Regions from separate parts of the Virgibacillus carmonensis genome, predicted to be linked through region 3. Evidence: riboswitches for the same ligand, from Rfam matches in the RefSeq annotation. Region 3 holds a riboswitch; each other region holds the start of a gene.
The links. Region 3 has a riboswitch for S-adenosylmethionine ahead of AC3G7N_RS14750 (5-methyltetrahydropteroyltriglutamate--homocysteine S-methyltransferase). Riboswitches for the same ligand answer to the same signal wherever they lie in the genome.
Positions count from the first base shown of each region.

Region 1: linked by a shared signal. The riboswitch ahead of AC3G7N_RS10030 (PLP-dependent aspartate aminotransferase family protein) and the one ahead of AC3G7N_RS14750 (5-methyltetrahydropteroyltriglutamate--homocysteine S-methyltransferase) in region 3 are both predicted to bind S-adenosylmethionine.
Region 2: linked by a shared signal. The riboswitch ahead of AC3G7N_RS10550 (methionine biosynthesis PLP-dependent protein) and the one ahead of AC3G7N_RS14750 (5-methyltetrahydropteroyltriglutamate--homocysteine S-methyltransferase) in region 3 are both predicted to bind S-adenosylmethionine.
Region 4: linked by a shared signal. The riboswitch ahead of AC3G7N_RS15095 (homocysteine S-methyltransferase family protein) and the one ahead of AC3G7N_RS14750 (5-methyltetrahydropteroyltriglutamate--homocysteine S-methyltransferase) in region 3 are both predicted to bind S-adenosylmethionine.

Region 1 is NZ_JBYQFJ010000010.1:54,262-58,477, reverse strand. Features, by position in the region: gene metX (homoserine O-acetyltransferase MetX) at 1-269, opposite strand, end outside; gene AC3G7N_RS10030 (PLP-dependent aspartate aminotransferase family protein) at 286-2,031, opposite strand; SAM riboswitch class I at 2,146-2,263, opposite strand; gene AC3G7N_RS10025 (PQQ-dependent sugar dehydrogenase) at 2,416-3,453, shown strand; gene treP (PTS system trehalose-specific EIIBC component) at 3,697-4,216, shown strand, end outside.
Region 2 is NZ_JBYQFJ010000011.1:7,855-12,070, forward strand. Features, by position in the region: gene metC (cystathionine beta-lyase) at 1-1,093, opposite strand, end outside; gene AC3G7N_RS10550 (methionine biosynthesis PLP-dependent protein) at 1,090-2,211, opposite strand; SAM riboswitch class I at 2,291-2,397, opposite strand; SAM riboswitch class I at 2,838-2,937, shown strand; gene AC3G7N_RS10555 (phosphoadenylyl-sulfate reductase) at 3,027-3,749, shown strand; gene AC3G7N_RS10560 (assimilatory sulfite reductase (NADPH) flavoprotein subunit) at 3,948-4,216, shown strand, end outside.
Region 3 is NZ_JBYQFJ010000020.1:28,024-32,239, forward strand. Features, by position in the region: partial or broken gene proB (glutamate 5-kinase) at 1-669, opposite strand, end outside; T-box leader at 1,011-1,217, opposite strand; gene AC3G7N_RS14745 (fumarylacetoacetate hydrolase family protein) at 1,231-2,211, opposite strand; SAM riboswitch class I at 2,372-2,480, shown strand; gene AC3G7N_RS14750 (5-methyltetrahydropteroyltriglutamate--homocysteine S-methyltransferase) at 2,564-3,667, shown strand; gene AC3G7N_RS14755 (serine/threonine protein kinase) at 3,822-4,216, shown strand, end outside.
Region 4 is NZ_JBYQFJ010000021.1:26,304-30,519, reverse strand. Features, by position in the region: gene cysK (cysteine synthase A) at 1-516, opposite strand, end outside; gene AC3G7N_RS15095 (homocysteine S-methyltransferase family protein) at 960-2,009, opposite strand; SAM riboswitch class I at 2,096-2,196, opposite strand; partial or broken gene AC3G7N_RS15090 (SPOR domain-containing protein) at 2,346-3,110, opposite strand; partial or broken gene AC3G7N_RS15085 (N-acetylmuramoyl-L-alanine amidase) at 3,135-3,923, opposite strand; gene AC3G7N_RS15080 (ectoine synthase) at 4,198-4,216, opposite strand, start outside.

The DNA of each region.
Region 1 (4,216 bases), on a different contig from region 3:
AGTACATTAAATGTGATTACTTGAAACTTTTCTGTATTAATGTACTTTTGCTTACCAATTAACCCATGCCACCATCCTGGTGATTCGGTTGTACCGACTGTAATATGATTTCCTGTTAGAGCATGACATACTAATATGACCGGTGCATCAATTGGCCCAACACGCTCATATTGTAATGTTACGTCATCGATTACTTCACCAGAAATTAGAGGGAGTGGGCCAATGGATATATTTTCTGTTGTTGAAAAGGTTTTCTGAAATATTTCCATATGACCCCTCCTTCGTTTAAACTTCAACAGGTATATTTAATGGGCTATTTCCCCTTATACGGATTGTTTCATGAAAAGGGTTTTTACCAGAAATAACGGTAATTCCAGCTGCCTCAGCGTTTTCTAATGCTTGATCGGAAACTGCCGGCTCTTCAGCCCAAACTATTTTCACCTGTTTATTAATGAGTTGTTCAATTGTTGTTGGTAAAACCTTTCCATTAAACCAAACTGCATCAATGTCAAACGGAATATCTGCTAGTTGTTTGTAGGAACTTTCCTGTTCTGATTCAGTAATTGGTACAATATAAAAGCCCAATTGCTGTAGTTGCTCTGCACTTCTATTTAGATGGCTCGAAGGATCACCAGAATCAAAAAATGCAATTACTTTCTTACTTACAGCACCCTGATCTCTTTTAAAAGGTGAGCCGACCAACCATTTTACAGTGTCTTCTGTTGTTAGAGGAATCGTTAGGTCTTCATTTGTTGCTTTTGCAATAGCTTGATCTAAATCGGTTAAAATATCTTCTGTTGATTCAATACCAATTGAAAGTCGAATTAATTCTTCAGAAACGCCACTTTTTTCCAAGTCTTCCGCACTTAGTTGTTGGTGTGTTGTTGAAGCTGGGTGAATAATGAGTGATTTCGCATCTCCAACATTTGCCACGTGTGACCAAAGTGTAACGTTGTCGATCAATTTTGTACCTGCTGCGCGACCACCCTTAATCCCAAACGTTATGATAGAGCCATAACCATTTTTAAAGTATTTCTTTGCCAATTCATAAGATGGATGTTCTTTTAGTCCAGGATAGTTAACCCATTCAACTGCTGGATGGTTTTGCAAAAAGTCGGCGACTTCTTTGGCATTTTTGTTATGTCTTTCAATCCGTAAATGCAATGTTTCCAAACCTTGTAAAAGTAAAAACGCATTGTGTGGACTCAAACATGCCCCGATATCGCGCAATAGCTGCACCCGTAATTTTGTTGCAAATGCTGCTGGGCCGATATCCACGTAGCGAATTCCGTGGTAACTTTCATCGGCTTCAATAAATCCAGGGAATTTTTCATTATCAAAGTTAAAACGGCCGCCATCCACAACAATCCCGCCAATCGCGGTACCGTGACCTCCAATCCATTTTGTAGCAGAATGGACGACTATATCAGCTCCCCAAGTTAGTGGCTTGGTGATATAGGGCGTTGCAAATGTGTTATCAATAATAAGTGGAATGTTGTGACTGTGAGCAATCGCTGCAATTTCCTCAACATCGAATACATGTAAGCTAGGATTGGTGATAATTTCTCCAAAAACAGCTTTCGTTTTATCTGTTATTGCTTCTTCGATCTCACCAGGATTAGTGGCATTGACAAACTTAACGTTAATTCCATATCGAGGTAACGTATTAGCAAACAGGTTGTAAGTTCCACCATATAAATTACTATCGGCAATGATTTCATCACCTGCACCAGCAATATTTAAAATTGCGAGTGTTATTGCTGCCATTCCAGATGAAGTCGCTACTGCAGCAACACCATCCTCAAGTAATGCAACACGTTGTTCGAAAACATCAACGGTAGGGTTGCCAATCCGTGAATAAATGTTCCCAGGCTCCTTTAATCCGAATAAGTCTTGTGCATGTTCCGTATCGCGAAATGAATAGGAAGTTGTTTGGTAAATAGGTACAGCCCGAGATCCTGTTGCTGGATCAGGCTCTTGACCACCATGCAGTAGTACAGTTTCTGGATTGTGAAGATTGAAATTTGACATTAATAATTCCTCCTTTTGTAGTTGGCCTATTATTAATGGTCTGGTAGGTTAGAAAGGAGGGAAAACAAAAATCCCCCTTCCTAAGAAGAGGGCGTTTATGTAACGACGATCCTCCCCTTATCTTCCAGATCATAAATGACCTGTAGGATTTAGCACCTTTCAAGGCTAGAAATCTAGCTTGATGGTTGCCGGGCATCACAGGGCCTATTCCCTCCGCCACTCTTGATAAGAGTTATTTAAATTTAATGACAATTATATATCTAAAAATGTTCATCCGTCAACAGTTATTTGAAAAAATATTTAAATTTAGTTTAAGTTTAATTTGAAAGCAATCTAGATTATCGATAAACTGGAGCAAATAAGTCTGATAAGAGGTGTTCCAATATGCGAATGTTTTTAGTAATGTCTTGTCTGTTTTTCCTATTAGTTGGATGTTCTGAAAAACATAAAGTGAAAACCCCGACTCCTAATGAACAACGCAAGGTGGTTGCTCAAAATCTAGACGAACCCTGGGAAATACAACTTGCAAATGGTACGTTTTATATCAGTGAGCGAACTGGGGCAATTGTAACTGTAAAAAATGGAGAGCAATCGAAGAAAACCGTTAGCTTTGAAAAGAATATATCAAATCAGCCTGAAGCTGGTTTATTAGGCATTGCTATGCCAGCGAATTTTACAAAAACAAAAGAGGCTTTTGCTTATTATTCATACCAAGAAAATGGGGAATATTATCAACGTGTCATTAAAATGAAAGAAGCTTCGAACAATTGGAAGGAGATAGAAGTATTGCTAGATAAGATTCCAGGTGGGAAATTTCATCAAGGTGGCAGAATCGCGATTGGACCAGATGACAAGGTATATATTACAACTGGTGATGCCACTGTAGAAAGTAATGCTCAAGTCCTGGACAGCCTGTCTGGTAAAATTTTGCGAATGAACTTAGATGGATCTATTCCGAAAGATAATCCGTTTGAAAATTCCTATGTATATACGTATGGTCATCGTAATCCACAAGGACTTGCCTGGGATGAAGAAGGGGCGTTGTATGCAATGGAACATGGATCAAATGCTCATGATGAAATTAACCGAATTCAAAAAGGTAATAATTATGGATGGCCAATAATTCGTGGTGATCAATCAAGGGAAGGGATGATTGAGCCAGTTGTTCATTCAGGAGAATCAACATGGGCTCCCTCAGGTATGGCATATATAGATGGGGAATTTTATTTCGCTTCTTTACGCGGAGAAGGTGTACGTGAATTTGATCCTTTCAGTAATGAAGTGAAACTATTAATAGATAATCTGGGTCGTGTCCGTGACGTACTGGCTACAGAAAAAGGGTTGTATGTTATAACAAATAACACGGACGGACGTGGCGACCCTGCTGAAAATGATGACCGTTTAATCTTTATACAGCAATGAACATAGAAGAGGCTGTTCACTAGCAGTCTCTTTTTGCATTTAATAATAATTGATTTTGCCATTCTAAGATAAATCCCCTAATCCAAAAATTATTGTAAGCAGTAGTGAATGTTTTCAAAATAAATGGTTAAATTAAACAGTTGAATGTAAGCCCTTGCATTACATGTATATACAAGTTATACTATTTCAGTAAACATGTATATACAAGTTTAAAAGAGAAATAGAAATGAGGGAGCACTTACTATGAGTAACAATGAAATCATATATGCACCGCTTAGTGGTGAAATTAAGCAGCTTAATGCTGTTCCAGACCCAACATTTTCTGAAAAGATGATGGGTGATGGATTAGCAATAGAACCAAGTGACGGAAAAGTTGTAGCACCATTTGATGGTAAAGTTGTACAGATATTCCCAACTAAACATGCGGTAGGTCTTGAAAGCAAATCAGGTATTGAGGTTTTAATTCACATCGGTTTGGAAACGGTTTCTCTTGATGGAGAAGGTTTCGAAGCGCATGTAAAACAAGGCGATCAGGTTAAAACTGGAGACCCACTCGTAACTTTTGATTTAAATTTTATTAGAGAAAAAGCGAAAAGCACAATAACACCAGTAATTATGACAAATGGTGAAGCGCTTGAAATGCTTGATAAGACTGAGGACAATGTGGTGGAAGCAGGTAAATCAGTATTATTTCACACCGCACTGAAACGTAAAACCAAGAGCATCAAGGAAACTGGCTATGCAAAGGAAGCGCAGGATATTG
Region 2 (4,216 bases), on a different contig from region 3:
GTCTTAACAATCCATCGGTAATGCCTCTTTTTTCTCTTTCTTGCTTGGGCATTGCAGCATGAGACATTGTTGCTGGATAAGAAAGAATCGATTCGACCCCTCCAAGGCTTACGGCAAAAACAGGTAGTCGAATTTGTTCGACGAATACTTTAGCTGCAGCTTTATTTGGTAAACGGAAAGAAAGAACAGCACCAAAACCTCTAGAATGCCTAATATGGATTGAATGCCCTGGATGGAAAGTTAAACCAGGATAAAACACTTCTTCAATTAGCGGATGATTATGTAAATAAATAGCTATTTTATTTGCGGATTCGGATGACTGTTTTAGACGGGCGCCTAATGTTTTGATCCCTTGGATGAGGGTATAAGAATCCTGAGCCCCTAGTATGGATCCAAAGGAATTTTGAATAAATGCTAACTCCTCCCCAAGTTCCGTGTTCCTTGTCACTGCTAAACCGGCAATAACATCGCTATGGCCTGATAAAAATTTAGTGGCACTATGTAGCACGATATCAACTCCTAGTTCAAGCGGTTTTTGGTAGAGTGGAGTCATAAAGGTGTTGTCAAGAAAGGTTAAGCAATGATTAGCTTTAGCAACCTTTACTACGCCTTCAATATCTGTAATGTTTAAACACGGGTTAGATGGCGTTTCCATGTAAATCACCTTCGTATTTGGTTGGACTGCTCTAGCGGTTTCATTAAGATCTGTCATATTTACAAATGTGTGATCAATCTTGTACTTAGTTAACACTTCTGTTATAAAACGATACGTACCACCGTAAACATCCTCAGAAACTAGCACATGGTCGCCAGCAGAAAGTAGCATAAAAGCAGAAGAAATAGCTGCCATTCCAGATGCAAATGCTAACCCTTTAACACCACTTTCTAATTCGGCAATTGTTTGTTCCAATACTTGCCTTGTCGGATTTCCTGATCGACTATAATCAAATGGGCCAAAATGATCAAAGCTATCTTGGTGAAAAGTGGATGATAAATAAATAGGGACGTTTACTGCACCTGTTTTCTGTTCAACGTCCACATTTGATAATGCGTGAATTAATTTTGTTTCCAATTGATTCCTGTCAAAACTCATAGCCGGTCAACCTTCTTTCCTAAGGTTGAAAATACTTGTTTTAGTTCTTCTATTAAGTCTTCTGCTCGTTCAATTCCAACAGAAAAACGCAATAAGTGATCGTCTATTCCACGACGTATTCGTTCCTCTTGAGGAATTTCTGCGTGCGTCTGAGTTGAAGGGTAAGTAATAAAACTCTCTACTCCTCCAAGACTTTCTGCAAAAGTAATCAACTGCAGATTCTCTAAGAAGGGCTCCATCCAATCCCTTTCTTTTAGCCGAAAGGAAAGCATGCCACCCTTTCCTGGATATAAAACGTCAATAACACTAGGTTCACTTCTTAAATACCCCGCTATTTTCTTTGCATTCTCTTCATGTCGTTCAATCCGTAAAGCCAGTGTTTTCAACCCCCTGATTAATAGCCACGAATCAAAAGGGGGCAGTACCCCACCAGAAGCATTATGGTTTTCAGATAACCTCTCGCAGATTGCTCTTCCTTTAGCAATAACTAATCCAGCTAGCACATCATTGTGTCCACCGATGTATTTAGTTGCGCTATGAATTACGATATCGGCCCCGAGTTCCAGTGGTCGCTGCAGATAAGGGGTTAAAAAAGTATTGTCAACAATAAGTAAGAGGTTGTGTTTATCAGCAAGTGTTGCAAACTGCACGATATCGATTTCCTGCATTAATGGATTAGTTGGGGTTTCGATAAATAATGCCTTTGTACAATGTGTAATCAACTTCTCTGTTTCATGGATATCCGTAAACTCTGAATAAATTGTTTGTATATCATAGACATCTGAATAATGCTCAAGTAAACGGTATGTACCTCCATAAATATCTTCTGGAACAATTAATTCATCTCCTGTACGGAAAAGGGAAAGGGCTAACTGAATGGCAGCCATTCCGGAACTGCAGGCATACCCAGAATCACCAGTTTCCAAGTTTGCAATTCCTTCTTCCAAAATAGCTCGAGTTGGATTTTTTGTACGTGTATAGTCATATCCAGTAGACCTGCCAAGTCCTTGATGCTGGTATGCTGTTGACAAATATAGCGGTGGATTTACAGCACCTGTAGTCTCATCACTTTTATTACCTAATTGCACTAATCTGGTTTCTAAACTTTTAATAGTCATGTCATTCATCCTTTTCATATGAAATAAAAAAATTAAGGACCCTCTAGAAAGAAGAAGGTCCCTAATAACGAAAGCAATCTTCTCATCTACTAGGTAGGTAAAAACCTATTGGAATTAGCACCATGACCTAAATGGCTGGTTGCTGAGACATCGTCGGGCCAATCCCTCCGTCTCTCTTGATAAGAATAGTTATTTAATTTTACGAAAAGTTTAATTTCCAATACTTTAATATACATTGGAAAATAATGCAAGGGATAAATGGCTTTTTTTAAGAGCAAAAAAAGAAAAATTTCGGCGATGATCTGTCTAGCTCCAGCGCCTAGACACTCGAGACATAAGCAGTTCACTTACGCGCGAGGAAACCCATCCACACTGCACCGCTCTGCTTATGCTTGTCGTGTCCTTCAAGGGGCCCTGAGCTTTTTATAAAAATGAAAAAAACAAAATTCCTATATTTCACTCAAACAAAGTATAAAAACTTCTAAGTGATTAGGTTTAAAATAAATTTTTTTTACTATCAAAGAGAAGGCGAATACCGATTTTTTCTAAAAATCTTTTTATTCCCTGTTGACATTCAATGATAACAACTGTAGAGTTTGTAATAATTTAAAACTGAATATGCAATTTTCTTATCCAGAGAGGTGGAGGGACTGGCCCTTTGAAGCCTCAGCAACAGATTTTTAAATACTGTGCTAATTCCAGAAGTGAAAAACTTGGAGATAGGAAGAGTAACTAGCGATAGTGCCTACCTCTTCTTGTTTTTTTAGAAGGGGTTTTTAATTTGAAAGAATAGCTTTTATCTGGAGGGGTGTAGTATGAATAACGATACGGTCACATATAGTGATTTCCCTGGAGATCCTTTTCAAGAATGGGAACAAGACGATTTCACAAAAGGAGCATCTGGAATTCTAAGGTGGGCTTATGAATCATACGGGGATTCGATCGTTTATGCATGCAGTTTTGGTGCGGAGGGAGTTATATTAATTGATTTGATTTCCAAGGTGAAAAAGGATGCGAAAATTGTTTTTCTTGATACGGAGATTCATTTTAAGGAAACATATGAACTTATTGACAAAATAAAGAAAAAGTACTCTAAACTTTCTATTCAATTAAAAAAACCTGACATAACGCTGCAGGAACAGGCTGATGAGTACGGTTCAGCCTTATGGGCACGCGATCCTAACCAATGTTGTTTTATTCGAAAAATAAAGCCTCTTGAAGAAGCTTTAAGTGGAGCTCCAGCTTGGATTTCTGGCCTTCGAAGGGAACAGTCTCCTGCCCGTAAGAATACCAATTTTGTTAATAAGGATGAACGATTTAAATCCATCAAAGTTTGCCCATTAATTCATTGGACTTGGGGTGATGTTTGGGAATATATACGAGTAAACAACCTGCCATACAATGAATTGCACGATCAGGGATTCCCAAGTATTGGCTGTATACCATGTACGTCACCGGTATCAAATTCCGATGGTTCTCGTGCTGGTAGATGGGCTGGGGTTAATAAAACAGAGTGTGGACTTCATACCTCTAGTTGATGTTCTAATTAGATTCATCTTGATTGGAAATTGGAAGACTTTTAGATTAAATCCGAGTAAACTGATTTGCTTACAATGCATTATGTGAACAAGCTAAAAATAAGGTGGTGATTTATACCTGAAATATTTTTGATTAACCATTAAAAATATGTAAGCACGATATATTCAAAAAAATAATTTTGTGTGAGGTGAATATCTTTGCAGTTACAGGTAACAAACAGCCCTTTTAATCAAGAGCAAGCGGAGAACCTTAATCGTGTTCTGCCAACACTTACAGAGTCACAAAAAATTTGGTTGGGCGGGTATTTGTCTGCTCCCCAGGTTACGGAATCTTCGGTATCGGCTGGTTCACTGGTGCAGAACGCCCCAGGTAACGAAGTGTCTCCTCATAGTAATGGTCAGACCATTTCGCGTGAAGTGAGGATACTCTTTGGATCTGACACTGGTAATAGTCAGGCGCTTGCTGA
Region 3 (4,216 bases):
AGCTGTTCTTGCAGCATGAAGTTTTGATTTCATTCCACCCGTACCAAACGTTGAACCCGAACCATCTGCTGCATCCATCATATCTTCCGTAATATCCTCTAGGTAATCAATTTTTTTTGCTAACGGATTTAACCGCGGATTCTCATCGAATAGTCCATTTATATCCGTTAAGATAATTAATTGATCAGCATGAACATAACCACTTACAAGGGCAGATAACATATCATTATCACCAAAAGTTAACTCATTAATGGCAACTGTGTCATTTTCATTTATGATGGGTAAAATTCCTCGGTCTAACAGTTCGGTGATGGTGGAGAAGGCATTTCTGAATCGTTCCGGGTTGGAAAAGTCATCTCGTGTTAACAATAGCTGTGCTGGAACAATATCCAAATCTCTAAATTTTTCAATATAGGATTGGATTAATAGACTTTGACCGACTGCTGCCGCTGCTTGTTTTCTTTTGATGGTACTTGGTATAGAAGTGTAGCCCAGCCTTGTAAATCCAGCAGCAACTGCACCCGAAGAAACTAGTATTACTTCATGATTTGCCTTCCTGAGTGCAGCAAGAGCATCGATATGATCTACTAGTCTTTCGTGATCAATTTCGCCTTTTATATTCGTTAAAGAACTACTGCCAATTTTAACGACGACACGTTTTTTCCCCATCTAGACACGTTCCTCTCATGCAGCCCGTTAAATTAAATATGGCCTGAGCGCAGGTCATTAGTATAACTTTCTAATAAAATAAGGCTTTTTTCGTAAGCTTTGTTGTTATTTAATCCTTGTGAAAAATTGTTCCTAACATCCCGCTCCATATCCGCGGGCTTGCGCTGGGGTCGTCGTGTATTTCCTTCGCTAGCATGGTGTTTGACTTTCGCTTCAGGCAGTCGACTCCTGTTTAGAAAAACAGCAGCTGAAGCGTTGCCCGCGGAAAGCGACGGCCCGAAGCGGAATCGGGCGTTGCCTTTTTAAAAGAACCTAAAATAAAAAAACCCTCATCTCTATCTAACAGAGACGAACGTTTAGAACATCCGCGGTACCACTCTAATTATTCCGCGTCTTGCAGAATCGGCTTGGGCTTTTAACGGATGCGATCCGATCAGTTTTAACTAACATCTCAAAAATGCGGTTCATTACACGTCCTGCACCGGCTTTCACCACCCCGGCTCGCTTCTGCTGACCTTTGTAATTACTCTTTTCTTCATCGATTTTATTAATTTCTCCTTATTATACAGAATCATCGGAACAAGTCAATAGAGAATTTTCAGTATTTATTTTCGTTTTGATTACTTTGTTTTCAAGCTTTCCTAACTTTTCTATTTCTAATGTTAAGACATCACTATCTTGTAAAAATTGTGGTGGATTCATTGCAAAACCTACCCCATTTGGCGTACCTGTCAAAATAATATCTCCTGGTTTTAGCGTGATTAAACCGGAAATAAATTGAATGAGGAATGGGACATCAAAAATTAACCGACTTGTATTTGAGTTCTGACGTTCCTCCCCATTCACAAATGAGCGAATAGATAAATTGGACGGGTCCGGAATTTCATCTGTGGTAACCACACTTGGTCCAACCGGTGTACTGCGATCAAGCGTTTTACCCTGTAACCATTGAGGTGTACGTTTTTGTAAGTCACGAGCAGATATGTCGTTGGCAATTGTATACCCAGCAATATAGTTAAAGGCTTCTCCTTTACTGACATGCGACGCTTCTTTCCCAATTACTACTGCTAACTCCACTTCATAATCTAGCTTTTCTGTAAAAGTAGACTTTTCAATGTCATCTTCGGGGCCAATTAATGCATTGCTGAATTTCGCAAAAAGAACAGGAAACTCAGGTACATCACTCTCCATCTCAGCCGCATGTTCAGCATAATTCTTTCCAACGCAAATGATTTTTGAAGGAACCGGAATTGGTGTGCTCAAATTCACTTCATCCCGATCAAACATTAAACCGTTACTGGCATGAATTACACTGTACTCGCAGGCCTCCTTTGCCCGCTCTATTGCACTTATTCCCATTGAAAAAAATGAAGAAGGATCTGCTGGAAGAAGGTTATCGATTGAATGGATAACATCCTTTTCCTGTTTAGAAATCAGCAATTCACGATAACTTTCCTGCAAATCAACCACCTTATTATCTACTAAACAACCTATTCTAAAATCACCTGGTTTTCCTTTAAATTTATAGTTAATTAATTTCATAATTAACACCCCTCGTTTTCTTGACTCTAATTTTGTTTATAGTACCATATATTATCAATCTATTCCCAATGTCCAATCTGAAAATATTGAAAATTCCCTCTTGACATTTAATAGTTATATAGGTATTGTGTTTATTAACATCTAAATTGAATATGTAATTTTCTTATCCAGAGAGGTGGAGGGACTGGCCCTTAGATACCTCGGCAGCAGACTTATTTTTATTTTTAGTACTGTGCCAATTCCAGAAGCGTAAAGCTTGAAGATAAGAAGAGTAATAATCACGTTGCCTAAACCTCTTCTTATTAAAAGAAGAGGTTTTTTATTTTAAATAAAAAGAAAGAAGGAATGTACTATGTCAATCACACTAACGAAAGCACCATTCAGAGCAGATCACGTCGGGAGTTTATTACGGCCTGACAACCTACACAAAGCGAGAACAGAATTTAAAGAAGGTACTATTACCGCGAATCAATTACACGAGGTTGAAACGAAGGAAATTAAACGGATCGTTGATAAACAAATAGAGATTGGTTTAGAGCTTGTAACAGACGGTGAATTCAGGCGCACGTGGTTCCACTTAGACTTCTTAGAGCACTTAAACGGATTTGAAGGATATGTGCCTGAACAGGGGTACTTATTTGAAGGGGTGGAAACAGAGAAATATAACGTACGAAACACAGGAAAGATTTCCTTTAATCCAGACCATCCTCACTTAAAAGACTTTGTTGAATTAAATGAAATTGTTAACGGTCGGGCGGTTGTGAAACAAACAATCCCAAGTCCAAATCAATTATTTAACGTTGGTATTCATGACGAATTTATATACCCAAACATTGAAGAATACGCGAATGATATTATAAAAGCATATCAAGATGCTATTGAGGCATTTTACGAAGCTGGTGTACGTTATTTACAATTAGACGATGTTTACATTGCAGGGCTTTCCGCACCCGATATTCCATTCAATGATGGTAAGTACACAAGGGAACAATTAATCGATTTAGCATTACGTGTGATCAATGGTTCTTTGGAAAACAAGCCTGAAGATTTAATCGTGACAACGCATCTATGTCGTGGCAACTATCAATCTACTTGGGCGTTTGAAGGAAGCTATGCACTTATCGCACCAACATTGTTAGCAAAAGAAAAAGTAAATGGCTTCTTTTTGGAGTATGACGATGAACGTTCAGGAGATTTTAAACCATTAGACTATATTCCAAATGGCGGGGCACAAGTAGTTCTAGGTGTCGTTACATCTAAAAATGGCGAACTGGAAGACAAAGAAACAATTAAAGCACGCATTAAAGAAGCTTCACAATACGTGCCGCTTGAACAATTATGTCTAAGCCCACAATGTGGATTTGCTTCAACCCACCACGGTAATAAATTAACTGAGGAACAGCAATGGGCCAAATTGAAATTTGTCGTTGATGTGGCAAAAGAAATTTGGGGATAGTACAGCCTTCCAAAGAAAAGGATTCAATTCATAAATGAATTGAATCCTTTTCTTACGTTAAGCCTTGTTGGTTTTATATTCCTTTTTGTTTTATACTTGATATTGAAAAGATATCTTGTAGAATTGCCCACTAACGAAATGTAAAGAGGTGCCTATGATAGCTATCCTGCATCAGTTAAAGAAAATTTACCACCTTTTAGTTGATCGTCCATACCCCACTCGGGCTACTGTGGCTGAAAGATATAAAATTATAAAAATACTGGGGATGGGAAGCTTTGGCATCACCTACCTCTGTGAAGACCTAACGTCTGGAACTAATTGCGTATTAAAGCAAATGAGGCCAAGCAAACATAATAGTAAGTCTGGCCACCAACTGTACCATAATGAAATCTCGATTCTTGATTCACTTCATCACCCTTGCATTCCAAAGCTGTATCATCATTTCCCTTATAAAAATCACCTATTTTATTCAATGGAATTTATTGATGGAAGTAATTTAGAGGATGTATTATTTGTGGAACACAGTAAGTTTAAAGAAAAAGACGCTCT
Region 4 (4,216 bases), on a different contig from region 3:
TGCATCTAATTTCCCGTCCATTTGTTCATATATTTCAAGAGCTGTTGTTATTCTATGTACGTCCGCATTTGCTTGATTCTCAAATTGCTGTGGAATGAAACTGCCAGGATTTTCTGTTCGTAATTCCAATGCCTTTTTAATAGCTCCAGGCATTTTTTCTTCGCTTGGAACTAATACAACTTCCGCACCATAAGCTTTTAAAATATTTCTTCTTTCCATTGTGCTGTTATCAGGCATGATCATAATTGCCTGGTATCCTTTCGCAGCTGCGGCCATGGCGAGTCCAATCCCCGTATTCCCACTAGTCGGTTCAATAATCAGGCCACCTGGTTTCAATAATCCCGTTTCTTCTGCAACCCTGATCATATTTATCGCTGCGCGGTCCTTGACACTTCTGCTTGGGTTAAACATCTCAAGTTTAACAAAAACTTCTGCGGCATCATCCGGGACAAGCTTGTTCAACTTTACGATTGGTGTATCTCCCATCAACTCTGTTACATTATTTACAACTTTCATTCAAGACACCTTCCCAACTTAATTCCGAGTATTCCTCTCTATATGTTACTAATTAACTTCTGGTCTTTACAAACTATTTGTCTTGCTACTTTATTATGAGTGATATTAAGAAAAGCGCAAGCGCCTTGTAAGACACGACAAGCATAAGCAGAGCGGTGCAGTGTGAGTGCTTTGCTCGCCCGGAAGCGAACTGCTTATGTCTCGAGTGTCTAGGCGCTGGAGCTAGACAGACACGAAAAGCGTAAGCGCCTTGTAAGACACGACAAGCATAAGCAGAGGGGTGCAGTGTGAGTGCCTTGCTCGCGCGGAAGCGAACTGCTTATGTCTCGAGTGTCTAGGCGCTGGAGCTAGACAGACAATCGCCAAATTTTTATATTTTCTTTGATACTTGAAAAAAGCTTGTAGAAAAACCTTTTTTCTACAAGCTTTTTTTCAATGCCCAATTATGCTTTCGACCGATAGCTCAAATTATGTTCTTTTAGTGTTTCGTCTTTTCCAAATAAGAAATGCTTCTCCATATCAGGGGAGTATTTTGAATTAATTGTCTCAACGCCTACCGCTTCTGCCACTGCACGAAGCATTGCTGGTGATGCCCCACAACACAAGCCAATATAATTAATGCCGATATCCTTTGCCTCTTTTGCCCACTCTGCTAATTCATAGCGATTATGGTAAAGAGGGTCCAGTGCTGTCGGGAAGGTTGTTTCTAAAGGTAAATGACAGCTGCATCCTCCATCAGGCAGATTAAAGAATGTCGGGTTTTCTTCACTTGTGCGGTATGGAATAGGCAATCCACCCACATATCCACCAACATTTTTTCGTATGTCCGCGAGATATGGTTGCATCGTGTGAGGACCCCTGAAGCAATTCATGCCAACAACTAGCGCACCTTTTTCAGATAGGACTTTACAAGATTCATCGACAGTGTAGCCGTCTCGTAAAATATTTTCTCCCATTAAACCAAATGTAATGACTGCTGGTAAATCTTGTTTTTGAATTTCCTCTAAAGCGATAAGTGCTTCTTCATGGTAATAAAACGTTTCACCATTTATGAAATCAACTCCTTCTTCCTTACACCACTTCACCATTTCGGCAAATATATTTCTTACTTTGGTCTTAGATTCAGAGTCTTCTGGATCAAAAATATTCGTATTTGATATATTTCCAGCCACCAACGCTTCTTCTTTTGTATTTTCCTTGGCAACCTCTTTTGCGAGACGGATAGCATTTCTATTTAATGGCTCTAGTAACTCTTCTTTCCCAATGATACGCATTTTTTCCCTGTGGGCATTATATGTAAAAGCTAATACAACATCAGAACCAGCATTCATATAATCCCTGTATGCTTGTTTAAGCGCTTCAGGGTTATCCAGCGCCACCTCGGGAACAAAGGAACCAGCTTGTAAATATCCCCTTCGTTCCAATTCGAATAAATACCCTTCCCCACAAATAACAGTACCTTCTCTTAAACGTTCTTCCAAACTACGCTTCATTTCTTTTCCTCCTCGTATACTTTCATTAGCCAAAAATAAAACCCCTTCTTATATAAGAAGAGGTTTAGGCACGTGGCTAGTTACTCTTCTTATCTCCAAGCTTTACACTTCTGGAATTAGCACAGTATTTAAAAAACCTGTTGCTGAGGTTTCAAAGGGCCAGTCCCTCCACCTCTCTGGATAAGAAAATTACATTATTTAATTATTAATTAGGTTACATGTGTTGCTATTGAATGTCAAGTATAGATTTATAATATTTCGAAATAACTCAGTAAATTCTTTTAGACTACGAAATTATAGAGGCCAGCTATACTCCATTGCCTGTCGGTGAGAAAACTAAACTTGAATCTCCTCTATAACCGATTCCAATTCACTAATAGATGCTTCCACTATTCTTTCATACAGGCGCAAAATAGACTCTCCATAGTCGTCTCCCGGGACGGCCCATTTACCATTTAGGGCCTGCCATGTTGGTGCGCTCCCCCGTTGAACTAGATCAAAACGCGGATCAATCAATGGATACTTATCAGGCAATGATTCCGTAGAAGCATAGGCAAACAGGTGTTGAATGTGTGCAAGAGCTCCATCTCTTGGGGTGGCAAAACTAGCACCTTGATTATCAGGTCCCGTAGCACCAATCCCAGCATAATTATTCTGCCCAGATTCAACGACACCTGTAAAACGGAAGTAGTCGGTTTCATGCAAGGCTTGTGCGAAAGCAATATCTCCTTTAATACCATAATACTCCCCGAATTCTAAATAATATCTTCCTAATGCGGGCGCATTTGGATTAATAGCATGCACATAACGATTTAACTGTTCTGGAGATAAAAGAATTGGGCCTGAAATTGGATATCCTGAAATAATAGTTTCTTCCTGATCCCGGTCTTCAACAATAAAAGCATTTTCAATCCCTGCTTCTTTAACTCTTGCTAAACGTTCCTCTGCATTTTTCCTGTTCTCAAAAGCTCCAGCTTGAACACGATACCAAGTTTCACCAGTTATATTGGTTGGGTCGACAAACGCAGGGATCCCCTTGGTATCAAGATAATTAACCCGATTGTCTGCATTTTCCCTTTCCTTAAAAGATCCTGCAATGACATGATAGGTCGTTACCATAGTAGTTTCCTCAAGAATATAAGCGTCGCCTATTCCCGCTTCCTTAACCTCCGTCAATCGCTGTTCCGCATTAGCTCGATTTTCGAAAGCACCAGCCTGTACACGGTACCAAGTATCACCAGATACAGTGATTTCACCAAAGAAAGCAGATATCCCCTTGGAATCAAGGTAAGCCACCCGTTCTTCAGCGTTCGCTTGTTCTTGAAAGGATCCAGCAATCAATTTATACAGTACATCCGATGATACTTTTTCCAGATTAAAGGCACGCTCCAGACCATTTACATGCCCCCGGGCTACTTTTTGTCGATAGGAGGGGTCGGCCAATTTCGTTGCATTGCCTGCATTATCAATAAAACCATTTTCCGTTAATAAGGCTGGCATTATCGATTCTCGCAATACATGAAAGTTAGCCTGTTTTTGCCCCCTATCCGTTAATTCATTAACAGCAGTAATTTCACTGTGCAAGATATCCTGATACTGCGCTGTCAGGGATGAATCAGATAACCCAATATAAATATAATCCTCATATCCTTGCGCAGAACCATTGAAGGCATTGCAATGAATCGACAAAAAATAGTCCGCATTCCATGCATTGGCTTCATTTGTGCGTTCTGCTAAACTTACGGAAGTATCTGTTGTACGGCTCATATTCACCTCAACATCTTTATATTCGTTGTTCAGCAGATCACGGATACGTAAGGCAATATCTAGTACAATATTCTTTTCCTTTAAACCTTGTCCGCTAGCGCCTGGATCAGAACCACCATGACCTGGATCTAAATAAATTTTAACCATTAAATTCCCTTCTCTCTAATTATTTGCCACGGATTTGTAAAAACTACTGAGTACTTGGCAAATTAGTACTCTATTTATTCTATGATTCGAGGAGAAAACCCGCTGGGGCAGCTGTGCTTAAAAACCTGAAAACAGGTGATTGTCCAAGTTTATGTTCTAGTCAGGAGATTCATAGAGTTTAGTTTAGAGGTAGAAAAATAATCAATCAAACCTATTAATTATTAATGCCTGCCACCTGAATATACTCAGGTGGCAGGCATGGTAGAAAAAATATCTATTCTGTCAACAACGGA